DNA from 4 places in the Planococcus sp. VCh962 genome. Region 4 is predicted to be linked to each of the others. Evidence: riboswitches for the same ligand, from Rfam matches in the RefSeq annotation. Region 4 holds a riboswitch; each other region holds the start of a gene.
The links. A riboswitch is a leader RNA that binds a small molecule or an ion and turns the genes downstream of it on or off. The one in region 4 is predicted to bind lysine.
Positions count from the first base shown of each region.

Region 1: another riboswitch for lysine. It lies ahead of dapA (4-hydroxy-tetrahydrodipicolinate synthase); the one in region 4 lies ahead of AC3AQ9_RS16145 (Na+/H+ antiporter NhaC family protein).
Region 2: another riboswitch for lysine. It lies ahead of AC3AQ9_RS11725 (transporter substrate-binding domain-containing protein); the one in region 4 lies ahead of AC3AQ9_RS16145 (Na+/H+ antiporter NhaC family protein).
Region 3: another riboswitch for lysine. It lies ahead of AC3AQ9_RS06570 (aspartate kinase); the one in region 4 lies ahead of AC3AQ9_RS16145 (Na+/H+ antiporter NhaC family protein).

Region 1 covers NZ_JBYLHS010000002.1:635,961-643,663, forward strand. Annotated here, with positions in the region: gene AC3AQ9_RS10475 (MDR family MFS transporter) at 1-139, opposite strand, end outside; gene AC3AQ9_RS10480 (hypothetical protein) at 328-576, opposite strand; gene AC3AQ9_RS10485 (TraB/GumN family protein) at 756-1,922, opposite strand; gene ypfJ (KPN_02809 family neutral zinc metallopeptidase) at 2,059-2,907, opposite strand; gene AC3AQ9_RS10495 (class I SAM-dependent methyltransferase) at 2,975-3,577, opposite strand; lysine riboswitch at 3,684-3,862, shown strand; gene dapA (4-hydroxy-tetrahydrodipicolinate synthase) at 3,995-4,876, shown strand; gene AC3AQ9_RS10505 (STAS domain-containing protein) at 4,933-5,772, opposite strand; gene AC3AQ9_RS10510 (alpha/beta fold hydrolase) at 5,843-6,715, opposite strand; gene AC3AQ9_RS10515 (GGDEF domain-containing protein) at 6,853-7,703, opposite strand, start outside.
Region 2 covers NZ_JBYLHS010000003.1:94,571-102,273, forward strand. Annotated here, with positions in the region: gene AC3AQ9_RS11690 (DUF350 domain-containing protein) at 1-193, opposite strand, end outside; gene AC3AQ9_RS11695 (DUF4247 domain-containing protein) at 217-768, opposite strand; gene AC3AQ9_RS11700 (PspA/IM30 family protein) at 829-1,500, opposite strand; gene AC3AQ9_RS11705 (DUF4178 domain-containing protein) at 1,519-2,028, opposite strand; gene pgeF (peptidoglycan editing factor PgeF) at 2,273-3,040, opposite strand; gene AC3AQ9_RS11715 (class I SAM-dependent methyltransferase) at 3,419-3,982, shown strand; gene mnmH (tRNA 2-selenouridine(34) synthase MnmH) at 4,173-5,258, shown strand; lysine riboswitch at 5,373-5,556, shown strand; gene AC3AQ9_RS11725 (transporter substrate-binding domain-containing protein) at 5,693-6,535, shown strand; gene AC3AQ9_RS11730 (amino acid ABC transporter permease) at 6,599-7,366, shown strand; gene AC3AQ9_RS11735 (amino acid ABC transporter ATP-binding protein) at 7,402-7,703, shown strand, end outside.
Region 3 covers NZ_JBYLHS010000001.1:1,293,109-1,300,811, forward strand. Annotated here, with positions in the region: gene sdhA (succinate dehydrogenase flavoprotein subunit) at 1-794, opposite strand, end outside; gene AC3AQ9_RS06560 (succinate dehydrogenase cytochrome b558 subunit) at 840-1,454, opposite strand; gene AC3AQ9_RS06565 (YslB family protein) at 1,658-2,059, shown strand; gene AC3AQ9_RS06570 (aspartate kinase) at 2,303-3,517, opposite strand; lysine riboswitch at 3,651-3,826, opposite strand; gene uvrC (excinuclease ABC subunit UvrC) at 3,864-5,660, opposite strand; gene trxA (thioredoxin) at 5,711-6,025, opposite strand; gene AC3AQ9_RS06585 (electron transfer flavoprotein subunit alpha/FixB family protein) at 6,176-7,141, opposite strand; gene AC3AQ9_RS06590 (electron transfer flavoprotein subunit beta/FixA family protein) at 7,416-7,703, opposite strand, start outside.
Region 4 covers NZ_JBYLHS010000007.1:36,178-43,880, reverse strand. Annotated here, with positions in the region: gene AC3AQ9_RS16160 (DUF72 domain-containing protein) at 33-893, shown strand; gene AC3AQ9_RS16155 (sulfite exporter TauE/SafE family protein) at 893-1,720, shown strand; gene AC3AQ9_RS16150 (bifunctional metallophosphatase/5'-nucleotidase) at 1,734-3,077, shown strand; lysine riboswitch at 3,148-3,330, shown strand; gene AC3AQ9_RS16145 (Na+/H+ antiporter NhaC family protein) at 3,447-5,024, shown strand; gene AC3AQ9_RS16140 (sodium-dependent transporter) at 5,217-6,737, shown strand; gene AC3AQ9_RS16135 (methionine/alanine import family NSS transporter small subunit) at 6,754-6,885, shown strand; gene lipA (lipoyl synthase) at 7,040-7,703, shown strand, end outside.

The sequences.
Region 1 (7,703 bases), on a different contig from region 4:
GGGCGACGTTCGCATTAATATCCAAATCCCGCATGATATGTGGCAAAGCAGTGGCAAGCAAGGTTTGATTTAATATCGCCACAAAAACACCAGCCATTAAAACAGCCAGGAATGGCCCTTTTCGGAATTCCTTATCCATTACCGATTGCTGTGCATTCCTCACCGCCCCTCACCTCCGCAGAAAGAATGTAAAAACTCATCCAACCAGCCGACAGTCTTTGCCACTTTAAAATGCCCGGCTTTTCAGTAGCACCAACTATAGTAAACGTTTTGTCTGCAAGTCTTATAAGCCGCAAAAAGACGGACCGGATTTCTCCGGTCCATTTTCTACAAAGGCTGATGCGTTGTTTTGTGCTTCATGTAATACGCCGCTGCAAAGATCAAAATCGGCACTAAAATACTGAGCCGGAACCAGATGCCGTCGTCCCCCATAAAGATCAGGATTGTCGGCAGCAGGATGGCAATTCCGCTCCACATTAACGCTTTCCATGAACTTTTCCATAATCCGAAGATAAACAAGACGACCGAGGCAATGACCAGAGCCCAGAGCAGAATCCCCATTAAAAAGAGACTCATCCGTTGTTCCTCCCCAACCTTATTTTTTCCAGCTCCTGCACTCAAAGGGCTGAAAAACTTTCCCGCTGAGTGAAGTTTCTCTAATTATTTACTTTTCTATACCCTTTCCACTCCTTATTCAACGCCCTTCAAAAAGAAAAAAACCGAACGGCTGAGAGCCGTTCGGTTTAGCGGTTTTCTTATAAATTTTTTAAAAACAAGCGGATAACATCCGCGCTGCCAATAATATTGCCGGCCGCGGTCCCAAGATTCGTCAACACGACGACCAACAGGACCCGGGTGACTTTATTGTCCCAGAAGCCTTTGACGGTAAATACGTCTTTTGACAAAGTCTCAAAGTCACCGACATTCGGGCGCCGGATATAAGCCTGCATAAGACCCGAGAACCAGCCCGCCGCAAGAAGCGGATGCAAAGCGCCAACCGGCCCTCCAACAAATGCTGTCAAAATGGCTAGCGGATGGCCGAATGCCAGCGCCGCACCGATTGCCCCCAGTGAAGCAGTCCATAAAATCCAGCTGATGGTGCCGTCAATGCCGGCTTGCGGATTGTTATAGAACGTAATCGCCAATAAAGCAATCAATAGAATCGGCAATGCCCAGCCAAGAATTTTCGGCCATTTCGATTTCGGCGGCACTTCAGCCAATGCTTTTAAGTCATGCTCGTTATGGATTTCTTTTGTAATGCCCGGCACATGGGCGGCTCCCAGAACAGCCACCACTTTATTGCCAGGTGCGTCTTTGATTTTCTGTGCCAAATACTGATCGCGTTCATCGATCAGCGGCTTTTTCAATTTCGGGAATGACTGGGTGAAATCATTGAGCACTGCATTCAGTGTATCCTGCGATTTCATCTTTTCAAGATCTTCTTCAGAAATTGTTTCTTTGCTGAAAATGCTGAAGATGACAGAGGTTAATAACTGGGCTTTTCCCATAAAACCGATATTGCTCCAAATCCGTGAAAACGTCACTTGGATATTGCGGTCCGCCAGTACCAGTTCAGCACCGGTTTCCTTGGCAGATTCAATCCCCTGAATCATTTCCTGCCCCGGCTTGATGCCGAACTGATCAGCGATGCGGTTCTGGAAAGATGAAATCGCCAGGTTCATCAGCAGGAGACTTGATTTCTTTTCTTTGATGACTTTGAAAATATCGGTTTCCTTCCACTTGCTGTTATCGGTAACCGACTGGTACCGCTGCGCATCAAGTTCAATGCACACTGAGTCCGGCCGTTCCGCTTCAATGACTTGTTTGACCTGTTCTGCACTTTGGCGGGAAACGTGCGCCGTGCCGATCAAAATCAATTCGCGTCCGTCGAGTTGTATGCGTGTAATATTATCTTCATGCATAAATTTTCTTCCTTCATTGAACTTAATTTCTTTCCGTATTTACACGAAAAGACTGTCTATTTCAATAATGAATCACAATGCCGAAAATATCAATGCAACACTCTTCGTTTCACGGTTTTTTTTCAGCGAAAAAGTGTCAAAGATTTTTTGCATTGAACGTATCGCCGCCTTGGATAGTTCCCGTATCGAAGCCTTTATAGAACCAGCGCTTGCGCTGTTCAGATGTGCCGTGCGTAAAACTTTCCGGCACTGCATAACCGCGTGCCCGTTTCTGGATGGTGTCATCCCCGACCGCACTTGCCGCCGTCAAGGCTTCTTCCAGATCCCCTTCTTCCAAAAGGTCCATGCCTTGAGCATGATGCGCCCAGACGCCTGCATAGTAATCAGCCTGTAATTCCAGCCTTACCTGCAGCTTATTATAGTCTTCTTCGCTTAATTGGCTGCGGAGCGGCTGCACCTGCTCCATGACGCCAAGCAAGTTCTGCACATGGTGCCCGACTTCATGCGCAATGACATATGCCATTGCAAAGTCGCCCGGTGCCTGGAATTGCTGCTGCAGTTCATTGTAAAAACTTAAGTCAATGTACAGTTTCTGGTCGCCTGGACAATAAAACGGCCCGACTGCCGCTCCCGCTGTACCGCAGGCAGACTCGACGCTGCCATTAAAAAGCACGAGCGTCGGCTCAACATATTCCAAGCCCTGCTCGGCAAAAACTTCCGACCATACGGCTTCGGTATCCGCCAGCACAACCGAGACAAAATCAGCGAGTTCCTGCTCCTGCTCGGTTTCGACATAAGGTTCGCTTGACTGCGTGCCTGCGCCGGTACCGAGTTCGTTCAAAAGGACTCCCGGATCCCCGCCAAGAAATGCCACCAGCAGGACGATGAGCAATCCCCCGATTCCGCCTCCCGCTACCATCTTGCCGCCTGACGAACCGCGCCGGTCCTCGACGTTTCTGCTGCCCTGCCTGCCTTTCCATTTCATAAAAATCGCTCCTCACGAATTGCACTTTTTAAGCCTATACCCCAATCCACTGGATCTCTAATCCAACTTATTGGAGGCGGTAGATTAAAAAGCGTTCCCGAAAATTGCGGCCTGCTCCCGGCAACGGGATCTCTTCAAACAGTTCAAAAAGAGTCTGGTGCTCCAAATAATCAATATAATCTTCCGATGGGAAAAATAGGATCACATCTACCGGACGCTGTACCTGCTCTACAGATTTCAAAATATTGTTGACGGCTGCCATAAAGATCTGAACCGAAAAAGGATTAAAAAAATAGAACCGGTTGTCTTTCGCATCCACTTTATAATCTTGCGCAAGGCAGCAGCAAAACTCAATTTTTCCTTTCGCTTTTTTCCGCTTTTTCCCGTAAGCCGTCCGGTTATCGAGTGCTTCCCTATAAAAGGTTTCGTCCATCTCGACTCCCACGGTTTCCACTCCGAATAAAGAGTGTACGTAAAAGTTCAGCCGCCCTTTGCCGCAGCCGTAGTCGACCAGCCGGTCTTCCTTGGACAGCCTGTAATGGCTAAAAAGGATTTCCAGCAAGGCATAAGGCGTCGGCTCATAACGGTTATGGTGAAGAGATTCATGGAAGCCTTGCTGGTTTTCGGAAGTCCGGATATTCAACATTTCATCGTATTGGCGTTCATTCATTGTCATCTGCTCCTTACGGTAAAATAATAATTACGGCTCTTGCAATCGGCCAAAGAGTTTGGTAAGGTGAAGCTAATTCAATATTTTCTTGCTTCAGATTTTATGGAGTGAGGATAGAGGTGCAAAAACCATCAGTATATAAATCGAGGAGTATGAGCTCCGATGACGTTTATGGAAAGGGGGATTTGCCGAAGCGGTTAGACACTCATAGTCGACTCCGCTGGGTCTGCATCTAATAAATGCAGGACTGTCATATAGGTGACTATATGGAGGGCTATCTGACGCAAAGAAACGGTGGATAAACATTGTTTCTACGGCAGCAACGAGACCCTCGTTGCTGCTTTTTTGTTTCTCTTTAATATGCGACTGGTCCATCACCTCTGATTTTTGACAAAAAACCAAGAAAAGGGTGGTATTATGAATTTCGGCCAAATTATCACAGCAATGGTTACTCCGTTTGATGCAAATGGAGAAATCGACTTTCCCGCAACTAAAAACTTAGTGGAGCATTTGATCGCAAACGGTTCAGACGGAGTAGTGGTTGCCGGCACGACCGGAGAATCACCGACTTTATCATCAGAAGAAAAAGTGAAACTTTTTAAATTTGTCGTGGAAACCGCGAAGGGCCGCATTCCTGTCATCGCTGGAACGGGATCGAACAATACACGCGCATCCATCGCCTTGACTAAGCAGGCAGAAGATATCGGAGTAGATGGCATTATGCTCGTTACGCCGTATTACAACAAACCTTCACAAGAAGGCATGTTCCAGCATTTTGAAGCGATTGCATCCTCTACCGGCCTGCCAATCATGCTTTACAATATTCCAGGGCGCAGCGTCGTCAATTTGACCGTCGATACAGTCGTCCGCCTATCGGCAATTGACAATATCGTGTCCATCAAAGAAGCGAGCGGCAATCTGGATGCTGCCGCTGAAATTATTGAACGCACACCCGATTCCTTCACGCTTTATAGTGGAGATGACAGCTTAACTTTGCCGATTCTCGCAATCGGCGGAAATGGCATTGTTTCTGTCGCAGCCCACATCATCGGCAATGAGATGCGGGATATGATTTCGAACTTCCGCAACGGCAACAATGCAGCGGCAGCAGCGGCACACCGCAAATTGCTGCCAGTCATGAATGCATTGTTCGCTGCCCCGAATCCGGTGCCGGTGAAAACAGCTTTGAACCTCTCAGGCGTCCAAGTTGGCGGTGTCCGTCTGCCGATGATTCCTTTGAACGAACAAGAAACTCTAACCTTGCGTAAGGTTCTATCTGGCCGCACTGTAAATTCTTGACCCATTAAGACAAAACCGCTGAAGCTATGGCCTCAGCGGTTTTTTATATGCTTTGATTATACTTCTGTCAATCTCTTGAAGGCCTGCTTCAAACTTCCGCCAAGTGCCAGCTGGCTGACATCGATGCCCAGCTGAATCATGGTCTGTGCAATTTCCGGCCGGATGCCGGTCAACACCGCCTGTACGCCGACAAGCTTCAGTGATTCGGTCAACTTAATGATTTGTTCCGCCACCATCGAGTCGACTTTTATTACGCCTGATAAATCGATAATGAGAGTAGAAACCTTCAAACGGCCAGCCGCAAGCAGCGATTGCTCCAGAATATGCTGGGCCCGGTCCACTTCAATGGCACCTACAATCGGCAGGATTGCAATTTGGTCATTCACCGGCACAACCGGCGATGACAACTCGAGAAATTCTTTTCGTGCATCGGCTAAATTCTTTTGATAAGAATTGATATAAGCTGAACTGTACGAATGTGCTGCATGGTCCAGCAAAGAATGGAAAAATTCCATTGTTCCAAAAAGGGTCTCTAGCGGCATTTTCTCGTGCACGGCTTCGGTCTTGATCACTTTTCCGATATGTCTTCGGTAAAGCGATGTTTCCGCCAATGCATCTGCAAGTGACATGCCTTCCTTTAGAAAATAGTTCCCGGTCGCATCTCCCCACTGTGAAATTTCATTGAAAACTGTTTCAGGATCCAGGAAATTTTGAATGGATTTCCCCAAAAGTCCAATAAAACCCATTCGAAAGTGAAGAACCGATTCCAGGATATCTTTATATTGTTCCAGCTCTTCCTGGCTGGCATCTTTTATAGCTTCTTGTTGTATTAACTCTGCAATCAGGTGTTTATCTTCAACCACGCGTGCACCGAGTAATCTCATCTCTTTCTCCATCAGTACCTCCATAGACAACTTTCTTATTAGCTGAATTTATTATAACCGCCGAAAGTATATTCGGGTACTGTTATATCAATAAATTTTCCCTTGCAGAAATGCTGTCGCTTGCCAAGGGCTTCCTTAAGTAGGACAAAATCTTCTCAATGGTTTCTTCCGCATGGCTGACGTGCGGATTGTGGCCGGTAGCATTCATGACCACCCGCTCGCTTTCGGATATCCGGCTGTGCACATATTCCACAGCCGCTTCAGGAGCGATTGCATCATTCTGTGTTTGAAGAATCAATGTAGGCACCGATACTTTCTGGAGATCGTTGCGCACATCGGACAGAAACGTCGCTTCAGCAAACTGGCGCAGAATATCGGGATCATTCGAGCACAAAAGCCGCTCAAACTCTTCGGCCAATTCCGGCCGGTCTCCGTTCTGCAAGACCACCGGTGCTAAATAATTCGCCCATCCTTTATAATCCGTTTCCATCATTTCAAGCATTCCTTCAATATCCGCCCGTTCAAAACCGCCTTGGTAGCCGGGTTCATTCAAATAATGTGCCGAAGGTCCAATCATGATTAAATTTTTTATTAATTCCGGCCGGTCGATTGCCGCTAAAGCACCGATCATGCTGCTGACTGAATGCCCGATAAAGACGACATTCTTCAGATTCAATGCATCACAAAGCTCGATCAGATCCTGTTTGTAGCCATGCAACGTGCTGTACCGTTCTTTTGAATAAGCTTTCTTGTCACTTCTGCCAGATCCTACATAGTCAAACAGCACGACCCGGTACTTCGTTTCAAAAGCTGGTGCAATATCATCCCATACGTATTGGTCACAGCCAAAGCCGTGGGCAAAAACCAATACTTTATCACCTTGCCCGGTGCATCGTACATTATTTCGATTAGTGATGTTCAATTCCGACTTCACCTCCTGAACATAAAAAATCATTTTCCAAAAAAACGATGATTTTACGTCACTCTTCATTCTAACGGACTTGAGCGGAATTAAAAAGAAGGAGGCACCAGAAAAACCCTTTCCATCGAAAAGACAGAAAAGGTTTCATAGAAAGCGACTCGCAGCAACACTTACGTTATGGTAACGCGATTGCGGCCAGAATTTTTGGATGTATAGAGCGCGGCATCGGCACGCGCAAACAAAGAATCCGCATTATCTCCACTTTCATAAACGGCTGCGCCAATGCTTACAGTCACCGGAACATGCAGCCATTCGGCATGCTCGATCTGGCGGCGCAGCTGCTCGGCAAACTTGTGAGCCTCGTCTTTATCCGCATTCGGCAATAAGATGACAAATTCCTCTCCACCCATGCGGGCCACCACCCCTTGTTCACCGGTTTCATTCAGCAGTTTCCAAGACAATTCCTGCAGCACTGCATCCCCCATCTGGTGGCCATATGTATCGTTGATCCGTTTGAAAAAATCAATATCAATCACGAGAAGAGACAGTGGCCTTCCAGCCTCTGCCTGCCCTGTCATTTCTGACAGAACTTCTTCTAAATAGCGGCGGTTTTTCAAGCCGGTCAATGGATCGGTAGTCGTCATCTGCTGCAGGCTGGCGTTCAATTCCTCTAATTCGCGCTGCTTTTGCTCGACTTCATCCATCAAGCTTTGCAGTTTCGCATAAGCTTCAGCCGTTTCCTGATTAATTTTTTCTGCATTTCGCTTTGCCAGCAGCAATTCTTTTTCATATTCGCCCCGCTCAGTCATCGGAATCATTGCGCATTCGAAAAGCCCATTCCTTTTTGCCGTATTCATCAGCACCGGAACCGGTCCCGATTCACTTTTCACTGTCAAGAACATCTCGTTGACTTTCCCGTGAACTATGATGGAAGGCATGAAATAGGTTTGGAAATAGACCCGGGAAGCGATTGTCAGCAACTCATGGACATGTGTTGGCATATGCCGTTCTGTACCGATCA
Region 2 (7,703 bases), on a different contig from region 4:
GGATAGAGAAGGTAAGAATGATGCATGTACCGATAATTTTTCCGGCAATCGACAAAGCGACTGCCGAATTGTTTGTTTTGATTTCTTCCCAGTCCTTATACTTTCTTGTCAGCAGTTCAAAAATGACTAGCCCCACAAGAATCACAGCAATCGCTGCAATGAAATATAAAAAAGTCAGTAAGAATGAATTCACTACTCAAGCTCCTTTGCTATGTTTTATTTTCCGACTCCTGGACCGCCTCCACGGAATGTTGAGCCGCGGCCAGTGGTAGCCGAAGGAATGGAATTATAACCGCCTCCGCCTGAATAGCATCCACCGCGTGCACAGCGGCTTGCCTGTGACTGGTTCCAACCCGATCCGAACCGGTTGCTTAAAAGCGACCCCAACAGCATCCCGGAGAAAAAGCCGGGATTGTAATGGTTCCGGACAAATTCCTCATCTGCCACTTCCACAAGCGTAGAGCCTGGATTGTCAGGATCTTCTGTCAAAATAATGAAATCGTCATTATAGACCATAACTTGCCGGCCTTCGATTTCTTCCCCCACTTGTTCGGGTTCCTGCACTTCACTCAATTCTGCTACAGTGCCCGCCAAATCTTTATCGGACCGGTACATCATGGCGCGGCTGTTTGAGCCGCTGTCACTTTGCACAGCATTTACGAACGTATAATTTTCTTCTACGTAGTCCTCTGCCAGCGACAGGCTGCCGCAAGCTGACAAGAAAAGTACTGCGGCCACCAGGCCCGTTAGCCAACGTCTATTTTTCATAATTTGAACACTCCAAATGAACGGAAACGGCCTGCCCGCAGAAGAGCAGACCGCGGTTCGTTATTCTTTTCCAAGCTGTTTTTTTAGTGCCGCCAGTTCATTGTCCACAGCGCTGCCTTTTTTTAAATCGTCAAACTCATCATCCAGGCTACGTGAGCCTGACCGTAAATCTTCCGAAGTTTCGGCTTCGGCTTCCAGGTGCATCACTTTTTCTTCCATCCGCTCAAAACCTTGGCGTGATTCATCGCTTCCTACAGAAGACATTGTGCGGTTGATTTTAGTCCGTGTTTTCGCTGATTCTGCACGGGCTTTCAACGAATCTTTCTTAATTTGCATTTCTTCATACTCGCGTTTCATTTCTGCCAGTTTTTCGCGCAGCACAGTCGAGTCGCTCGCTGCCCGTTCGTAGGCTTCTTTCATGGAATTGGCTTGGATCACATGATTCTGCTTGTCTTCAAGCGCGCGGCGCGCTAAGTCTTCGTTGCCGGCTTCAACCGCTTCAACCGCCTGTTGCTGGCGTTTTTCGACCATGCTGCTGGCGTCGTCGTATTTCTTTTTCAAAATCTTTTCATTGGCCAACTGTTTCGCAACTGCTGTTTCAGCTTCCCGGATATCGAGTGCCATGTCCCGCATAAATTGATCCAGCATTTTTACCGGATCTTCCGCCTTATCAAGTGCTGCATTCAGTTCGGATTCTACATAGGTCTGTACGCGTTTAAAAAATTGAAACATATTCTCTCCTCCAATTGGTTAGCTTCCCGCTAAAATGGTGATTTCGTATTCTTCAATTTCATATCCTTTGCTGACTTCCACTTCGCCGCCCCATACTTCAACGGATAAAAAGATCTCCCCTGACTCATCCACGTATTCGTAATAATCCATCTCTGCGCCGTTGATATTTTGGCTGCGGCCTTCTGACGTTACATAGGCTCTGCCTTGCTCTTCTAGAAAATAAGTTTTGCCGTCATGCGTAACCTGCTTTGTTCCAGGCTCAAGTCCCGGAATCCGGAACTTTTCATAAATGCCGACTTCAAGTTCATCATCCATTTCTACGCTGAGCCAAATGCTCTTGCCGGCAGATACCAGCTGATAGGCATCCCAGGTGTAGCCGCTGTCGTTATAGTGGATTTTGCCGGCCACTTCGTAATCGACAAGGTCATAAGTGACAAAATCCTTGACCCGCAAGTTGCGCAGCGTCCGTTTTTCCACTTCCGGCGACTTTTTTTCAGTACCATAAAATAAACGGCTTAAAAACCCCATCTTCTCACCTCTTTTAAAAATACGAGCTTTGTACAAAGAAGTTTCATTTTTTTGAATATAACAGATTCTTACAGCAAATTAAAGCGGGAGCGGACAGCTGGGGCAATCAATGAAACTGAAACTAATTTCGTTTTTGTTTACCCCATATGGAAGTGCGCTAAGCCCGGTTGAACCTTACTTGGAATAAAAAAAGCTACAGCCAAATCCGGTTGTACGGAAAGGGGCTGTAGCTTTTAAAACTTCTTTATCCGAGCTGCTTTTTCATGATGAAACTCAAATGCCGGCCGCTGTTTTTATTTTGACGATAGGAAAAGCCGTCCGGACTCTCAAATGTGCAAGTGCGGTCGATTCTGATCTGCTCCGGCGGAATGCCGGCCAGTTCACATTGCTTTCTCACAGTAAGCTGATTATCGATATGGTATTTTCTGGTTGCTTCGTTGTAATACATCAAGTCATCCGCATAGCCAAGGTTCTTGAATTTCAAATAGACGTCTTCATCCACTTCGAATTTCTCCTGGCTGAGAGCCGCTCCGAGCTGGACATGGAAATCTGCCGGGCTGCATTGTTCCGCTTGTTTTAAATGCTCGAACAGTTTCAGCGTGATTTCTTTGATGGTGCCTTGCCAGCCAGAATGGACAGCGCCAACCAAGCCGTTCTTTTCATTATAGAATAGCACCGGCACGCAGTCGGCGGAAAAGCTGCTTAAGAGCAGATTTGGCTCATATGTGTACAAGGCATCGGTATCTGCGATGGCCGTATCCTGGTGAACGGCACCGCGCCCTTTGTCGGCAGCCGTTACACGATGGAAATTCGCGCTATGCGTTTGGTTGGCACAGACGAAATCTTCCAGCTTCTGTCCCAAGGAAGTGGCCAGCTTTTTGCGGTTTTCTATAATTTGCTCCGGGTTATTGCAAACGTGAAGAGCCATATTGTTCATTTCAAATTGGGCTGCATCTTTCATGGTCATCCCGGCAATAAATTTTTCATTGTCTATGTACATTGTTGTTTTCATGTCATCACCTTCCTTTAATATATAATACCGCTTTAGGGTTGTATAGGAATGTATTGGAAAGAAGGCATGAAAAATAGCCGGCAAACTCTAATGGGAAACTGTTCCATCAAGCGGGTAGAACCCTAAGGGATAGATTGACCTATGTTTTCCGGAAGTATATGATAAAAATAACCTTCCAGATAGCATCTTAGAATAAAGAAAAACTGGATTCAAGCAGCGGGCTTCCCACAGAGTGTTGGTTCATATACTCAGAGCTTGGCTTGCTGTTAAAGTGGGATAAAGTTAAAACATGTTATTGAAGGTTTCTTATTTTTTTACTGTGTTCTGTGTGAATAGTTTGCTTACAGCTAAACCAATCAAGGACAGGGGGCCAGAAAAATGAGTACAAAAGAATACGTGAAGAACTTTATCAAGGACCGGAACATCGCCTCCATTACGCCAACTTCAAAAATGGGTGTACGGGAAGTGTGTGAAAAGATGGATTTGAGCAAAAAAGTGGTGATTGTCGAATACGGGCCTGCTACAGGTGTATTTACAAATTACCTGCTCGAGCGCATAACCCCGGATTCCATGATCATTGCGATTGAACTCAATGATAATTTTGTTGAATACTTAAAAGAAAACACCCGGGACCCGCGCTTGAAAGTTCATCACGACAGTGCGGAAAATGTACATGAGATCGTCAACCAGCACGGGATTGAAAAAGTGGATTATGTGATTTCGGGCATCCCGTTCTCGTTGATGGACGAAGAAACCAGGGAAAACATCGTGAAAAGAACAAGCCATGTATTAAGGCAGGGAGGGAAGTTTCTGCCTTACCAAACCTTTTTCCAAAAAGATGAACATTTGATGGTTTACCTGCAGGACTATTTTTCCAATGCCCAAGGTAAATTCTTCCTGCGCAACCTTCCTCCTATGCGGGTATATGAAGCAACTAAATAATCCAATCATATTAAAAGGCAAGCCTGCTCCATCAGGCTTGCTTTTTTCTTTTCCTCAAAAAGAGCGGAAGCTAATTTGATCAAGCCATGAAAGCTTATATATGGATTCAATGGGTGTATACTTGTAAATAAAACTTGAGGAATTTGAGACATACTATAGAGCCGCTTCAAGGCTTTTTGGGGGAGAAAGAATGTTTAGTAATATTAGGGTAGAAGAGCTGATTCCGGTCATCGAAAACGAAGAAATGGTGCTCATTGATGTCCGGTCGCCATCTGAATATAAAAACTTCACTATACCGGGAAGCATCAATATTCCTTTTTTTGATGATGCAGAACGGGCGGAAATCGGAACGCTTTACAAACAAGTCAGTGTAGAAGCCGCAAAAGAACGCGGGCTGGAAATCATTTCAGCAAAATTGCCGGAATTTGTGCGGGCATTCAAAGAAGTTGAAGGGGATAAGGTGGTATTTTGCTGGCGCGGAGGCATGCGCAGCAAAACGACAGCGACTCTGTTGAGCTTGATGAATGTCCATGTCCATCGCCTTGAAGAAGGTATCCGTGCTTACCGGAAATGGGTAGTCGCCGAGCTGGAGCAAAAGGAAACCCCTTCTCAAGCATTTGTCTTGAATGGCTTAACCGGAGCAGGAAAAACAAGAATATTAAAAGCGCTGCAGGGCGAAGGTTATCCCGTCATTGATTTTGAAGGGATGGCCAATCATAAAGGGTCTATTTTTGGCCAGATTGGGATGGAGCCGCATAACCAGAAAGTCTTTGATTCGCTTCTTGTTCATCAGCTGAGAAAACTGTGGAACTTTTCTTATGTGTTGTTTGAAGCGGAAAGCCACCGCATCGGAAAAGTAGTGATTCCACCATTTTTAAGCGATTTGAAAAACCGGAGCACCCATTTGTTCATTGATATGCCAATGGAAGAACGAGTGAAAGAAATTTTGGAAGATTATCGTCCTTCGGAATACAAGATAGAATGCATGGAAGCATTTCAGCGGATTAAATCGCGGATTCATATGCCCATCGCCAAGCAAATTGAATCAGATTTGGAAACAGGCGATTTTGCTTCGGCCATTCAGCTGCTGCTGGAGCATTATTACGATTCACGATACAAGCATACAGGACTCCAATACCCGGATTCTCAGAAAAAGTTCTTGGTGGTCCGCAATATTGAAGAAGCCATTCAAGCCGTAAAAGAAAGTATCCCACGCCCTTTCCAAATGAGGGAAACAGCAAGTACGAGCGAGCAGATGAATAGATTCAATCGATAAAATAAGCGCACTGAACTTTTTGCATGAATCCATCCATAAAAATAGGATTGACAGATAAAATTTATCAATGTAGACTATGAAAAACATGAATTGAATATGACCTCACACTTTTTGCAGTGAGGTAGAGGCGCGACGTTTAACGGTCCTTAGAGGAGTTCGAGAAAATGATGATTCTAAGGAGAAGGAAAGGTCGCCGAAGTGTGCAATAGCTCTCACTATTGCATGCTGGGTCTGCAGTTAATAGCTGCAGGACTGTCGCAATGGATTTCCCGATTTATTGCGAAGTGCTATCTCATCCAGGGACGAAGAAGAGGATTTAGGGCAACTATGTATAGTGCGATCTGAGTCTACCTCAGGTCTTTTTGTGCAGAGTTGCCCTTTTGTATATTCAATTGCCATCAAGGTGCCAAAAAACAAAAGGGGAGAGTTTAGTTATGAAGAAAAAACTGACGTTATTTTCAACCATGTTTCTGTCAACGATGTTGCTATTGTCAGGATGCGGATCAAACGAAGGGGCAGGCAGCGGCGGGTCATCAGAAGAATCTGAGACATTCAAAGTGGGAATGGAAGCAGCTTATGCGCCGTTTAACTGGACACAGGGAGATGACTCCAACGGTGCAGTGAAAATTTCAGGAAATGCTGAATATGCAGGCGGTTATGATGTGGAGATTGCCAAAAGAATTGCTGAAGATATGGGCAAGGAATTGGAAATTGTAAAAACGGAATGGGATGGCCTGGTGCCAGCCCTGACTTCTGGCAAAATTGATGCAATCGTTGCCGGTATGTCTCCAACAGAAGAGCGCAAAGCAACTATTGACTTTACAGACCATTACTATACGTCTGAGTTGGTTATGGTAGTTAAAAAAGGCGGCGAATACGAAGGGGCAACTTCACTTTCAGATTTCAAAGGAGCTAGAATAACTGCACAGCTAAACACATTCCATTATTCGGTTATTGACCAAATCGAAGGCGTTTCGAAAGAGACTGCGATGGAGAGTTTCCCTGCTATGCGGGTAGCGCTTGAATCCGGCGTTATCGATGGCTATGTGTCGGAACGGCCGGAAGCGGTAAGTGCTTCTGCTGCAAATGAGAATTTTGCCATGGTGGAATTTGAAGATGGCTTTGAAACCTCTCCAGAGGATACAGCAATTGCAGTCGGACTTGAAAAAGGCAGTGAATTAGCTGAACAAATCAATGAAACATTGGCTGGCATTTCTGAAGAAGAGCGCCAGGAAATCATGGATGTTGCAATCCAAAATCAACCAGCTGCCCAATAATGATCAGGTGGTGCCGGCTGCATGTGCATGCAGCCGGTTTTACTTATTTTTAGGAGGAAAATTATGAGCGTTGACTGGATTATCACTATACTTACCAATAACTGGCCGATGTTCCTGCGCGGAGCAGTGATGACATTATGGATTTCAGTAGTCGGAACCTTGATCGGGGCCGCAATCGGATTGATTATCGGCATTATCCACACCTTTCCGATGCCGGAGCGGGGCATAAAGAAAATTATCTTAAAAATAATCAATGGACTCCTTTCAGCCTATATCGAATTTTTCCGGGGAACACCGATGATTGTACAGGCGATGGTCATTTTCTATGGATCTGCACTGGCTTTTGGCATTGACATGGATGTCTTTACCGCAGCTGTATTCATCGTCTCGATCAATACCGGGGCCTATATGGCGGAAATCGTCCGGGGCGGCATCATTTCCGTCGATAAAGGGCAATTCGAAGCGGCACAGGCCATCGGGATGAACCATTTCCAGACCATGATCAACGTCGTTTTGCCACAGGTAATCCGCAATATTTTGCCGGCAACCGGCAACCAGTTCGTCATTAATATCAAAGATACAGCGGTGTTGAGCGTTATCGGGGTAACAGAATTGTTCTTCCAGACAAGAACCGTATCCGGAAATAATTTCCGTTATTTCGAATCATTCTTTATCGCCTGCGTTCTTTACTTCATCATGACTTACAGCATCACGCTCCTATTGCGCAGACTTGAAAGAAAAATGGAAGGCCCGAGCAACTACAGCATGATTGGCGGACTGCCGATGCAAGTAGTGAACCCGGAAGACACTTCACATAAAATCAAAGAATAGACAGGTAAATAAGCAAACATGGAAGAGGAGAGCTTATGGAAAAAGTAATTGAAATTCAGCATTTAAGTAAATCCTTCGGTACGCATGAAGTGCTAAAAGACATCGATTTTTCCGTGCACAAAGGAGAGGTGGTCTGTGTCATCGGTTCATCCGGATCCGGAAAATCGACGCTTCTGCGCTGCATCAATCTGCTTGAAAAGCCAAGCGGCGGGAAAATCATCTATAATGGAGAAAATATTTTAGACGATCGCCATGACATTCATGCTTACCGCACAAAACTTGGGATGGTGTTTCAGCAATTCAATTTGTTCAACAATCATAATGTCCTGAACAATTG
Region 3 (7,703 bases), on a different contig from region 4:
TCTTTATAAGTCCAGATACGGCCGCCTTCCCCACGTGCAGATTCAGACATTAGACGAAGTTTATCGTCTCCCGGAATCGCTGTCGGGTGGATTTGAATAAATTCGCCGTTCGCATAATATGCGCCTTGCTGATAAACGATCGAAGCTGCAGATCCTGTGTTGATTACGGAGTTCGTCGATTTACCGAAGATAATTCCCGGTCCGCCAGTCGCCATAATGACCGCATCAGCCCGGAAAGCTCTGATTTCCATAGTTGTCATGTTCTGTGCAGTGATGCCTCGGCTGACGCCTTGGTCATCCAGAACAAGTCCTAGGAATTCCCAGCCTTCGTATTTCGTTACAAGACCGCTCACTTCGTGGCGGCGAACTTGCTCATCTAGTGCATAAAGCAATTGCTGGCCAGTTGTGGCACCGGCAAAAGCCGTTCTGTGGTGCATCGTTCCGCCGAAGCGACGGAAATCAAGCAATCCTTCCGGAGTCCGGTTAAACATAACACCCATGCGGTCGAACAAGCGGATGATCGCTGGTGCTGCGTCCGCCATCGCTTTAACCGGGCGTTGGTTCGCCAGGAAATCTCCACCGTAAACAGTGTCATCAAAGTGAATATCCGGTGAATCTCCTTCACCTTTTGTATTTACAGCCCCGTTTATCCCGCCTTGAGCACAAACCGAGTGGGATCTTTTTACTGGGACGATAGAAAATAAATCAACGGGTGAGCCTGCTTCGGCTGCTTTAACAGCTGCCATCAATCCAGCAAGGCCGCCCCCGACAATAGTAAGTTTGCCTTTCGCCATTTCGGTATTCACTCCTCTTTTAGTTCACCAATAATCCAAACGTTCTTAGACGAACGCTAACAAAGCTCTGATACCAATGATTGAAAGCACAACAAACACTACAAGTGTGAAATAAGTTGCGCCTCTCTGGGCTTTCTCCGATTGAGTAATTCCCCAAGTTACAAAGAAAGACCATAGGCCGTTTGCCAAGTGGAAAGTCGCTGCCAAAACACCGACAATATAAAACGCTAACATTAATGGGTTATCTAAGATATTAGCCATCATGTTGAAATCAGCGTCTGCTGCATTGCCAATTGCTACTTGGAAACGGGTTTCGAACACATGCCATGCGATGAAGACTACTAAGAAAATCCCAGTATAGCGTTGTGCCGTGAATAGCATGTTGCGCAAATAACTGTATTTGCCCACATTATGCCTTGAAGTAAACGCTATGTATAAACCGTAGAATGCATGATACAACAACGGTATATAAATAACGAAGATCTCCAAGAAGATAACGAATGGAAGATTCGCCATGAAGTGAGATGCAGCATTAAATGCCGATTCACCTTGTGTTGCAAAATGGTTGACGATTAAGTGCTGCGTCAAGAACAGACCGATCGGAATGATACCGAGTAGGGAATGTAACCTGCGCATTAAAAATTCTCGATTTTCCAAAATTTTACCTCCCTCAAACATTGTTGCGCAGCAAAAAAAAAGACATTCGAACTAATGCACGAAAGCTTCCATTGACTGCCACTTGCATCATGATACAATAATATGACATATTTATTGTACTCTCCGAAAATGGGAGCGTCAAGGTAACTAAAGGTATTTCCGTACGATTCTTAATAGCAATTTATTATATTGAAAGTAGGATTAGCATGACTTTGAAAGAACCCGAGATCCATCAGAACTTTGGCTATGAAATTATACGTGATCATGTATTGCCAGAAATTTTAGGAAAGCACGAAGAAGATATTCTTTATTGGGCGGGAAAATCACTGGCTCGGAAATTTCCGCTTTATTCGCTGGAAGAAGTGCCGGATTTTTTCCAACAGGCTAATTTCGGCTCGTTAACACTCGAAAAAGCGAGCAAGAGTGAGTTAGTGTACGTATTGTCTCCTTCTAAATTCGAACAGCGCTGCTTTAAATTAGAAGCTGGATTTCTGGCACAGCAAAAACAAATAATCGACGGTTTTTTAACTGAAGCTTATGAAGAAGTTCAATTAAAAAGAAATGTAATCCGTATAACGCTGAAAACTGATCTCCGTGAAAAAGCATAACCGCTGAAAACCCACTTCATTTTTATGAAGTGGGTTTTCCTATTCTTATTGTTCAATAATAATTTCATTTTCCCATTATAAACATCTGATTAATTGTCATTTATCTGACATACATCGTGGATAGAATATTTTTATGGTCGGCATCCGATGGTTATTGTGGCTTTTTATACACATGGTGCGTGATGGATTTTTAATTGTACTTGAAAATTTTGTGGATTAGCACACTCGAATACGTTTGCATTTTTATTCCGATAAGCCGAACGCATCGTGCAAAGCGTTCGCTGATTTTTCCATAGCCGCTTCCGGCACTACAACCGAAATTTTTATTTCTGAAGTGCTGACCATTTTCACTGGGATCTCGTGCAAGCGGAGAATATCGAACATTTGTGCAGCAACTCCGGGATTTGAAACCATGCCGGATCCGACAATCGAAACTTTAGATAAGCCCACTTCGTAGTTGGCGCTGGAGAAACGGATATCTTGCTGAAATTCATTTAGCACCCGTTTCGTTTCCTCCAAGCTGTCTTGTTTAATGGAAAACGACACAGACGGCGGAAATTCATCCGTGATGCTTTGTACAATGATATCAACATCGATATGGTTTTCTGCCAGTTTTGTAAAAATGCTTGCCAATGAACCATTGAATGGTTTTTCATAGGAAACGGTCACCCGTGCAATTCTCGGTTCAAATGCTACGCCTCTGACAATAAGATTTTTCTCCACAGTGATCACCTCTTGTATGATTGTGCCCGGTTCATCCGAATAGCTTGCTCTGACCGACAACGGGACTTTATTGTTTTTCGCAAATTCGACCGCACGGGGATGCAGGACACCTGCACCAAGGTTGGCAAGTTCGAGCATCTCATCATATGAAATTTGCTCGAGTTTGCGTGCACCCGTCACAGATCGTGGATCTGATGTATAAACACCATCAACGTCGGTATAAATCTCGCATTTATCGGCCCCTAGTGCTGCTGCCAATGCGACTGCAGTCGTGTCGGAGCCGCCACGGCCCAATGTCGTGATGTTGCCAATCCGGTCAACTCCCTGAAATCCGGCAACCACACAGAAGTAGCCGTTATTCAGCACACCTTCCAAGCGCTCTGTATGGATGGTTTCGATGCGGGCATTGCGCGGAACGGATTCTGTTTCAATGCCTGCTTGCCATCCAGTGAACGACAATGCTTCATGCCCCAGTGATTTGAATGCCATAGCAAGCAAAGAAATCGTTACTTGCTCACCTGTTGCCAACAGCATATCCATTTCTCTTTTCGGCGGTTCAGCAGAAATTTCCCCTGCCAGTTGGAGCAGCGCATCTGTCGTTTTGCCCATGGCTGAGACAACAATAACTACACGATAACCTTTTTCTTTTTCAAGGATGGCCCGTTTGGCCACTGCAATAATTTTTTCCGGTGTTGCAACAGATGTTCCGCCAAATTTCATTACGATCGTCTTCATTTCATCCACTCCCACATTTTTAAGATGTGGCTCTCAACATGCCGGGCACCGGGTGCCTGGCAATAAAAAAAGGCAGCTCGCCGAAATTACGGCAAGCTACCTCTTTTATCATGTACGAATACGAAAAACGTCCATGTGAGATAGCCCTCCAGAGATTAACTCTGACAGCCCGGCACTTCTTAAATGCCGGACCAGCATACGGGTTTGCAAAAATCCCGCACACTTCGGCGACCGCCCCTTTCTCTACCCTTCACAGATTCTGCAAATCTCTGAGTAGATACTATTGACGTTCGCGCCTCTATCATCACTTTTCCAAGTGATTTAATTATGTTTTTACGATAGCATGTTATTGCTCGCTTGGCAATGCCTGCTGAGCAAAATGCTGCTGAATGGATTTGGCCAGGTTCTCAGGCATGCCCGCCTGGCGCAGTTCTTCGATTGTCGCTTCTTTTATCTTTTTGACAGAACCAAAATGCTTTAACAATTGTTGCTTACGCTTTGGTCCTACGCCTTCTAAGTCATCGAGTGCTGATTGAATGGAATTCTTCCCGCGCAATTGCCGGTGGAACGTAATAACAAAGCGGTGTACTTCGTCCTGGATGCGCTGCAGCAGGTAAAACGCTTCGCTCGTCCGTTTTAACGGCACTACTTCAACGGGATCGCCATAAAGAAGCTGCGATGTTTGGTGCTTGGCATCTTTTGCAAGGCCGGCAATCGGTATCGATAAACCAAGTTCGTCTTCCAAGATTTCTCGAGCCGACTCCATCTGCCCTTTCCCTCCGTCAATGACGATCAAGTCCGGAAGCGGAAGGCCATCTTTTAGTACACGCGAGTAGCGGCGCCGAATCACTTCACGCATCGCAGCGTAATCATCCGGTTTCGAGGCATTGCGGGTTTTATATTTGCGGTAATCTTTTTTCGACGGTTTGCCATCGATAAACGTGATCATTGCTGAAACGGCATCTGCCCCTTGGATATGGGAGTTATCAAATGCTTCAATCCGGAGCGGTGTCTCAATATTCATAGCCTCTCCCAATTCAATGCAGGCGCCTACTGTCCGTTCTTCCTGGCGCTCAAGCAGTTGGAATTTCTCTTTTATGGCAATTTCCGCGTTTTTTTTCGCCAATTCCACCAAATCCTTTTTCTTGCCGCGCTGAGGCACCAGCACACGGAGATCGAGCCATTCCCGGATCAAATCCGCGTCTGCCCCTTCCGGCACAAGAATTTCATTGGGTTTCATATGATGCGACTGCTCGTAAAATTGGCCGAGATAGGTCATAAATTCTTCTTGCGGATCGCGATATAACGGAAACAGCGAGACATCGCGCTCTATCAGCTTGCCTTGGCGCACGAAAAACACCTGTACGCACATCCAGCCTTTGTCGATGGCATAGGCAAAAACATCGCGGTTGGTAAAATCGTTCATCGCCATTTTCTGTTTTTCCATAACCGTTTCGATATGGACAATCTGGTCCCGATATTCTTTAGCTCGCTCAAATTCCAGGTTCTCAGCAGCTTCCGACATTTTTTCAACCAATTGCTCTTTGACTTCGCGGAATCCGCCGTTCAAAAATTTTGTGATGCCGTCAATCATATCTTGGTAGGTTTCCTGTTCCACCGGTTTGATGCACGGCGCCAAACACTGCCCCATATGGTAATAAAGACAGGCACGGTCCGGCATTGTATGGCATTTTCGCAATGGATACAAGCGGTCGAGCAGTTTTTTTGTTTCACTGGCGGCATAGGCATTCGGATAAGGGCCGAAATACTTGCCTTTGTCCCGCTTCACTTGCCGTGTGATGATGAGCTTCGGATGGCGCTCACCTGTGATTTTCAAATAAGGATAGGTTTTGTCGTCCTTCAGCATGATATTGTATTTCGGATCATGCTTTTTGATCAAGTTCAGTTCCAGAATCAATGCTTCTTTTTCCGAACTGGTCACAATATATTCAAAATCCTCGATTTCTCCTACCAGCCGCTGTGTTTTGGCGTCATGGCTTCCCGTGAAATACGATCGCACGCGGTTTTTCAGCACTTTCGCCTTGCCGACATAGATAATCGTATTTTGGCGGTCTTTCATCAAATAACAGCCAGGCTGGTCTGGAAGTATCGCTAATTTATGTTGGATTAATTCGTTTGCCATAGTCTCACCCTATTAAAAAACCGGGCACCATTGCTGGACCCGGTTTAGAATTATGCGTGTTGGTTAACCAATTCTGCTAAAGCTTCTTTTGGTCTGAAACCAACCACTTTGTCAACTGTTTCTCCGTCTTTCATCAACAAAAGAGTCGGAATTGACATGATGCCATATTTGCCGGCTGTTTCTTGGTTTTCGTCAACATCCACTTTAACGATTTTCACTTTATCGTTCATTTCTGCATCCAACTCTTCTAAAACTGGAGCAATCATTTTACAAGGTCCGCACCAAGTAGCCCAAAAATCTACCAATACTAAACCTTCTGAGATTTCTTGTGAAAAGTTCTGATCTGTACCGTGTACAATTGCCATGAATAATTCCTCCTTAGTAGTATAACCAAACTCTGAATTGATTATAGCATGCACTATTTTCACTAGCTATTTATTTGCCTAAGCTTACTTTACCCTAAATATAGGAAATCAAACGAAAAGCGGCCCAAGTGTTAATGGCCGCTTTTTTGATTACATTACTTTTTTGAATTCTTCTGTCAGCATCGGGATGACTTCGAACAAATCACCTACAATGCCGTAGTCTGCCACTTTAAAGATATTCGCTTCAGGATCTTTGTTGATCGCTACGATTACTTTTGAGTTGGACATCCCTGCTAAATGCTGGATAGCCCCAGAAATACCAGCGGCGATGTAAAGGTCCGGTGTCACGACTTTCCCTGTCTGACCTATTTGAAGTGAGTAATCGCAATAATCAGCGTCACATGCTCCACGTGAAGCGCCGACTGCGCCGCCTAGAAGATTCGCCAATTCCTGCAATGGTGCAAAGCCATCCGAGCTCTTTACTCCGCGTCCGCCTGCCACGATCACTTTTGCTTCAGAAAGGTCGACGCCTTCAGCAGATTTGCGCACTACGTTTTTGATGATCGTGCGCAAGTTTGTGATGTCTACTGAAAGCGCGCTTACTTCTCCAGAACGCTCTTCTCTTGGAAGTGGCGCAATGTTGTTCGGGCGAACAGTGAAGAAGAGAATGCCTTCTTTGTTTTTCACTTTTTCAAACGCTTTACCTGAGAAAATCGGGCGAACAAATACTGCGTCATCGCCTTCTCCTTCGATATCTGTAACATCGGAAATCAAACCGGCTTGCAGTTTAGAAGCGATTTTCGGAGAAAGATCTTTTCCGACTGCTGTATGGCCGAATACCAAAGCTTCCGGATTTTCCTGTTCGATAACTGCCATGAACGCCTGGCCGTATCCATCAGATGTATAATGCTTCAAATGCGGGTGCTCCACCGTAATGACACGGTCCGCTCCGTAATTGATCAATTCCTGTCCAAAGTCATTAACAGAATCACCAAGCAATACTGCAACCACTTCTCCTCCGCCAGAAACTTTTTTCGCAGCGGCAATTGCTTCAAATGAAACATTTCGCAAAGCGCCTTCACGCGTCTCTGCCAATACTAATACTTTTTTCGCCATAATCCGTTTACCCCCTAAGTAGATGTGAAAAATCAATGGAACGAATATATACAGTTGATGCTTCAGTGACCTGTTAAATTAACACGGCCGCTTCCGCTTTTCTTGTCTAGCTGCAATGACCAGGTCCTCGGGTCATAAGCCGTTCCGGCTGTGTGGCAAAGAGCGCCACTTCGCCGATCCGTCTTATGCCAGTCGGACCTTAACGGCCATTTCCGCTTTTCTCATTGTCCAGCTGCTGCACCCAGCCCTTCGAGTCGCTTCCGCTTTTCGATTATTATATGACTTTCGCTTCGTTGCGCAGCAGACCAACCAATTCAGATACTTGTGTCGATAGATCGCCTTCCAGGACGCGTCCTGCAGCTTTTTTCGGCGGCAAGTAGACTTCGATTGTTTCTGTCTTCGCTTCTACGTCATCTTCTTCGATATCCAAGTCATCCAGTTCCACTTCTTCAAGCGGCTTCTTTTTCGCTTTCATGATGCCAGGAAGCGATGGATAACGCGGCTCGTTCAAGCCTTGCTGGGCTGTCACAAGCAATGGCAATGAAGTTTCAAGTTCTTCCGC
Region 4 (7,703 bases):
ATAAAATAACAACGAAGAATGGAGGCGGGACGATGATTTATGTAGGTTTGACGGGTTGGGGCGATCATCCGGATGTCTATAGCCCAGGATCAAAGAAAACAGAGAGATTGATTGATTATAGCGCACATTTTCCAATTGTTGAATTGGATTCATCGTTCTATGCAGTCCAGCCGGAACGCAATATCCGTAAATGGATCAATGAGACACCGGAAGGATTCCAGTTCGTCGTGAAGGCATATCAAGGCATGACCGGCCATCAGCGTGGGGAAAATCCGTTTGCCAGCCGGGATGAAATGTTTGAAGCGTTTCGCTTATCAATCCGGCCATTACAAGAGGCAGGGAAATTAGGGATGGTGCTTCTTCAGTTTCCACCTTGGTTTGATTGCCGGCGGGACAATGTAGAGCAAATTCGTGAAATTACCGCGCGCCTTGCAGAGTTTGACTTAGCCATCGAGTTTCGCCATCAATCTTGGTATGCGCCGGAATTGCGGGATAAAACGATAGAATTTTTAAAAGAAAACAACTTGATTCATTCAGTATGTGATGAGCCGCAGGCTGGAGATGGCTCTATCCCTTTAGTGCCTATATCAACACGTGAAGATAAAGTATTGCTGCGTCTGCATGGCCGAAATGTACACGGCTGGCTGAACACCGGCAATGCTAAAAAATGGCGGGAAGTCCGCTATTTATACGACTACAACCAACAGGAACTTCAAGAAATCAGCCAAGCGGTAGCAGAGTTGGAAAAAACGACAGATCATGTTTATGTGATTTTCAATAATAACTCCGGAGGCCATGCCGCAGGAGATGCAAAAGAATTTCAGCAAATGAATGATTTGCAATTTAAAGGGCTAAGCGAAAAGCAATTGGACTTATTTGAAGGAGAATTTTAATGGAATTTATATTAATCGCGATTGTTGGCTTAATGTCAGGAATCGTCGGTGCCTTGATCGGCTTAGGCGGAGGAGTGATTTTAGTGCCGTCTATGCTTTTTCTTGGGACAGCTTTTACTTTTTTCCCGGAATTGACCCCGCAGAAAATTGTCGGGCTTTCTGTAGTTATGATGATTTTTACCGGATTGTCTTCGACGCTCTCATATATGAAAGTAAAAACGGTCGATTATAGGAGCGCCTTCATCTTTTTTGCAGGGAGCGTTCCTGGAACCATTATTGGAGCATTTGTAAATAAAGGATTGGATTTGCCTTCCTTTAACTTATATTTTGGCATCTTACTGGTCTTTCTTTCTATCTTGCTTTTGGTGCGCAATAAGTTAAAAAAAGTGCATTGGTTTGTTAATAATGGCAGGAAAATCAGGTTTAAAGATTCCATGAACCAAGAATATATTTATGGATATCCAGTGTGGGCGGCTCTGCTGCTAACTTTTGCAGTAGGATTTGCTTCTGGATTGTTTGGAATTGGCGGAGGATCGATTATGGTGCCTGCTATGATTTTATTGTTTTTGTTTCCGCCTCATGTTGCTGTCGGAACATCTATGTTTATGGTCTTTTTGTCGTCGATTGTAAACTCTATAACCCATATGTCTTTAGGCAATATTCCATGGATATACACTTTGGCCGTTGTACCGGGAGCTTATGTAGGTGCAAAGGTAGGAGCGGCGTTAAACAAAAAACTTAAATCAGAAACGCTCGTGGCTATTTTGCGGATTGCTTTATTATTATTGGGGCTGCGATCGATTTACGAAGGATTATTCAGTTCTTAAAGAGGTGTAAGTTATGGGTGAAACCATTCATATTTATCATACAAACGATTTGCACAGCCATTTTTCCAATTGGCCTCGCATCAAAAATTTATTGAGTGAACGAAAACAGTGGCATGAGGAAGAAGGGGATGTTTGTTTAATCCTTGATATCGGAGACCATGTGGACCGGTCTCATCCATACACTGAAGGGACTTCCGGAAAAGGCAACGTAGAATTATTGAACGATGCTGAGTACGATGCCGTCACCATAGGCAATAATGAAGGTATAACCCTGTCAAAAGAAGAATTGGAAGAATTGTATGTGCAGGCGGATTTCGATGTGATTGTGGCCAATCTATACGAACCGGATGGCCAACGACCGGACTGGGCAAAACCTTACCGGCTGCTGAAAACCAAGGCTGGATTGACAATTGGGCTGGTCGGTGCAACGGCTGAGTTTACACCTTTCTACAAACGGCTCGGATGGGTAATCACCGATGCCAAAGATGCCATTATAGAGGCCGTTGAAGCCATTAAAGATGAAGCGGACCTTATCGTCTGCCTTTCTCATCTAGGTGTGAAAGAAGACGAGTATTTGGCGGAATTATGCCCGGAAATCGATGTGATTCTGGGAGCCCATACCCACCATATTTTCCACGAAGGAAAACTGATTGGCGACACATTGCTCGGTGCTGCCGGCAAATTCGGCATGTATATCGGCCATGTAACAATTGAACCGGCCATACAAGAGAAAAAAGCTGAGTTAATTGAAACGGCCTCACTTCGCGGATCGGACGAAGACTTTAATGATGCGTTGATTGAGCAAGGGAAAGAGCAATTGAATGAGTTGGTCTTTTTTAATGAAGATGAACTGAAAGCGGAATGGTTCAAAGATTCCCAGCTGGCTAAATTGTTCGGAGAAGCATTGCTCGAATTCTCAGGAGCTGATTGTGCCTTATTCAATGCCGGATTATTTATGGAAGATATGCCTGTAGGGGAAACGACCCGATATGATTTTCATAAAATGCTTCCTCATCCAATTAATCCTTGTCTCATCAGTCTGACAGGCGCTGAACTGAAAGAAATCTACCAGCAGTCGCTAAATGCGGAATGGCCCAATATCGAATTGAAAGGCATGGGATTTCGCGGTGCGGTCTTCGGCAATATCATCCGCATCAATTTGGAAATGAAAAACCACCAATTGCTTGTTGGCGGAAAGATTGCAGGGCATGAAGAAGTTTTCCAGCTGGTTACTTTGGATATGTTCACTTTCGGCTACTTTTTCCCTTCCTTGAAACGAGCTCCGAAAAAGTACTTTATGCCTGAATTTCTGCGGGATGTCTTTAGCCAATATTTTCGCAGCAAAGCCTTGAAATGAAAGAAAATTCAAAGTTAACATACATTTGATTTTGTAATAAGATTGGGCTATGCTTACTAAGAATTAAAAATTGATGGGTAGAGGCTGCAAAACTTATAAGTCCGATGTGCGAGTGTGACAACGTTGAACACATCCAAAAGGAAGTTTTGCCGAAGTTCTTTTTTTGCTGTCACTGAAAAAAGAGCTGGGGGTATTCTGAATAAGAATGCCACTGTCGTTTGTGTTGAATCATAGACGAAGAGCTACAGGGTTGTTTGATGTTTTGAAGCACAGACGAATTGTAGAAAGCTGACTGTATCCATTTGGACGCGGTCAGCTTTTTTTCTTTCTTTCTCTTCCATCCTAATAAAAACAGGAGGGATCTTTTCCATGGAAAATACAATTTTTTCGATTTTACCGCCAATCATTGCGATTGTCATGGTGTTGCTGACCCGCCGTGTACTGCTGTCACTTGGGGCAGGAATCGTTGCAGGAGCGCTCATCTTGACTTCGTTCGCCCCACTGGAAGCTCTGCGGGAATTGTTTAACTCATTTGCCATCACTTTTTGGGACGAAGGCTTTAATGCCTATAATGTTTTCATTATTTTGTTCCTATTCTTATTGGGCATTATTACTGCATTTGTCAGCTTATCAGGAGGGAGCCTTGCTTTCGCTGAATGGGCATCCAAGCGTATCAAATCGAGAAGAGGCGCAAAAGTCCTTACGGTGATTCTCGGAATGGTCATTTTTATCGATGATTATTTTAACGCTTTGGCTGTTGGACAAGTGGCTAAACCGATTACCGATCGCTACAAAATTTCACGCGCGAAACTTGCATATTTCATCGATTCGACTGCTGCTCCAGTTTGTGTAATTTCACCGGTATCCAGCTGGGGAGCAGCGATTATCGGTATCATAGCAACTATTTTGGCTGAACAGACCTATGTCCAGTCCTCAGCTTTGGAAGCCTTTGTCTGGATGGCGCCGATGAACTTCTACGCCATTGCCACTTTGGCTATCGTCTTTTTTGTGGCGATACGGGATGTGGACTTTGGAGCCATGAAAAAACATGAGACCCTGGCAATCGTTGACGGTCAATTGTTTAATCCAAACAAAGTGATACCTGGTGAAATGAAAGAAGAATTTCCGTCACATTCACATGGACGTGTCCGTGATCTGCTTTTGCCGATTCTATTATTAGTTGCTGGAACAATCGGTGCGATGGTTTGGACAGGATACCAAAATGCCGGCCAGGTCGCTGATATTTGGCTGATTTTTGAAAACACAGATGTACCAGCCTCACTGATGATAGGTGGGCTACTAGGAGCCCTTACTTCAATTATTCTTTATGTACTTCAAATGAAACGTAATGAAACAGCGAGTGCGACTTGGATTGGAAAAGGGATTGTTGCCGGAGTTAAATCCATGGCAGGAGCCGTCTTCATCCTGATTTTTGCATGGTCATTAAGTTATCTGATTGGAGCGCTCGAAACAGGGATTTTCCTTTCTGAAATTGTTACTGAGAACAATGTTCCAATAGAAATTCTGCCGGTTCTATTGTTTGTGCTGGCAGGGATTATGGCGTTCTCAACAGGCACTTCATGGGGTTCATTTGGCATTCTTTTACCGATTGCTGGGAATATCATGGCCCAAGCTGCACCTGAACTCTTATTGCCGGCATTGTCTGCGGTTCTGGCCGGTGCGGTATTTGGTGACCATTGTTCACCGATTTCAGATACAACCATCCTCTCTTCAACAGGGGCAGGGAGCAATCATATGGATCATGTACTGACACAGCTTCCTTATGCTTTGACAGCGGCTTTCATTGCTTCTATCGGGTATATCATCATAGGCTTTACTGGATCGCTGATTTTCTCCTTAGGTACAGTAATCGTTATTCTCTTGATATTATTCACTGTATGGTCTCGAAGAACCACCATACTAGAAAAACGCGCTAAAATGCTATGATAAAAAAAGCAGAGAACTAGTTCTCTGCTTTTTTATTATTGTAGAAATAGTTTTTTATAAAAACTTTAAGAAATTATCTTTACTTTGAACTGCCCCCTCGTTATACTATTTTTAGATTAGTAAATAATCTGAAAATATACAAACTTCCTATTTTTCTGGAAAGAGAATGGAAGAAAACAAGGAGGAAGGAAAATGGAACGTTCGCAATGGGGTACGCGCGCCGGTTTTATTATGGCGGCTGTGGGATCGGCTGTAGGTCTGGGAAATATTTGGCGTTTTCCGTATGTGGCCTATGAAAATGGTGGAGGAGCATTCTTTATACCGTACTTATTCGCTCTGCTGACGGCAGGGATACCTATTTTAATCATGGAATTCACCATCGGCCACAAATACCGTGGATCGGCTCCACTATCATTCTTTAGAATGAGCGGAAAAAAACTGGAATGGATGGGATGGTGGGCAATCTTTGTCTCATTTGTCATTTCCACCTATTACGCGGTTATTATCGCCTGGGCTATGCGTTACACAATTTTCTCATTCAACCAGGCATGGGGAGAAGATACAGAAGGTTTCTTATTTAATAACTTTCTTCAATTAACTGTTACACCTGGCCAGACCGGCGGAATTGTATGGGGAGTACTTATTCCACTGGCAATTGTCTGGGTGATAACACTTGGCATTCTATTTGCTGGAGTTAAAAAAGGAATTGAGCTTGCGAACCGGATTTTCATTCCGACCTTAGTGGTCATTTTCCTTATTGTAGTAATACGGGCTGTCACTCTTGACGGAGCATCTCTTGGACTTGATGCATTCTTTAAGCCTAATTTCGATGCCATATTGGATCCGACCGTCTGGGTAGCGGCTTATGGGCATATTTTCTTTAGTCTTTCAATTGCTTTCGCGATTATGATCACTTATGCAAGTTATTTGCCGAAGAAATCAGATATCACGAATAATGCATTCATTACCGGATTTGCGAACTCAGCTTTTGAATTACTAGCTGGTATCGGTGTGTTTGCTGCATTAGGTTTTATGGCAAACCAGCAGGGAGTTGCAGTTGCGGATGTTGCTGCAGCGGGTGTAGGGCTGGCATTTGTTGTGTTCCCGCAAATCATCAATGAATTCCCAGGCTTTAACGGGCTGTTTGGAGCATTGTTCTTCCTTTCACTGACGCTTGCCGGATTAACTTCATTGATTTCGATTACGGAGACGTATGTAGCAGGATTTTCTGAGAAGTTTGGAATTTCGCGAAATAAAGCGGTTGCATTTGGTGGTGGATTAGCAGCTATTATTTCGATTCTATTCGCTACACAAGGCGGATTGTTCTTCCTCGATGTTGCCGATTACTTTATCAACCAATTCGGTGTGGCGGCTATCGGCTTAGTGGAAGTGATCTTGATTGTTTGGGTGTTCCGCAAAGCTGATTTGCTTAAAGGGCATGCAAACGCTATCTCGGATATTCGTCTCGGTGCTTGGTGGAAATTCTGCTTGGGCATCGTAACCCCAATCGTTTTGGGCTATATGATGTTCGGCTTGCTGAAAACGAACCTTCTTAAAGAGTTTGATACCGAGACGGGGAACTACGAGGGCTATTCAGATACATTCATCATGTTTGGCGGCACAACGGTAGCACTGGCGGCTATCGTACTCGGAATTCTCTTCTCAATTGGCAAATGGCATAAAGATCATGCACAATTTGAAGAAGACAAATAATAAGGGGGCACAAAGTATGTCAACTAGTGCAATTGTAGTCATGATTATCGGTATGATCATTATTTGGGGCGGTTTAGCTGCAAGTATCATGCATGCCGTCAGCACAAGCAGAGCACTCAAAGCAAGCAGAGCAAATGAAAACGCATAAAAACACAGAAATCCGGAAGCATAAACGCTTCCGGGTTTTTTACTTTAAGTAAGATATGGAAGATTTTGCTATGTTGTGAGCATTGATTCTTTATGGTACATTTGGAAGGGAACAATAATCATACATAAAGCCAAATAGAATGGGGACGATGCGCGTGTCAGGTAAACAGGAACATCTAAGAAAGCCCGATTGGTTAAAGATTAAGCTCAACACGAATGAAAACTACACAGATTTGAAGAAAATGATGCGGGAAAATAATCTGAATACCGTTTGTGAAGAAGCCAGATGCCCGAATATCCATGAATGCTGGGGCACCCGAAGAACAGCGACGTTTATGATCTTAGGGGCGATATGCACCCGTGCCTGCCGTTTCTGCGCAGTTAAGACAGGATTGCCGAATGAACTGGACTTGCAAGAGCCGGAACGTGTAGCAAAGTCTGTGCAATTGATGAACTTGAAGCATACGGTAATTACAGCAGTGGCCCGGGATGATTTGAAAGACGGCGGATCGGAAGTGTTCGCTGAAACTGTGCGTGCCATTAAACGCTTGAATCCATTTACAACAGTGGAAGTTCTGCCTTCTGATATGGGCGGTGTGTATGAAAACCTGGAACGCTTAATGCTTGCAGAACCTGATATTTTGAACCATAATATTGAAACGGTGCGCCGGCTGACTCCAAGAGTTAGAGCCCGTGCCACTTATGATCGTTCTCTTGAATTATTGAAGCGTGCTAAAGAAATTCGTCCGGAAATTCCGACAAAGTCATCATTGATGCTTGGATTGGGTGAAACAAAAGAGGAAATCATCGAAGTGATGG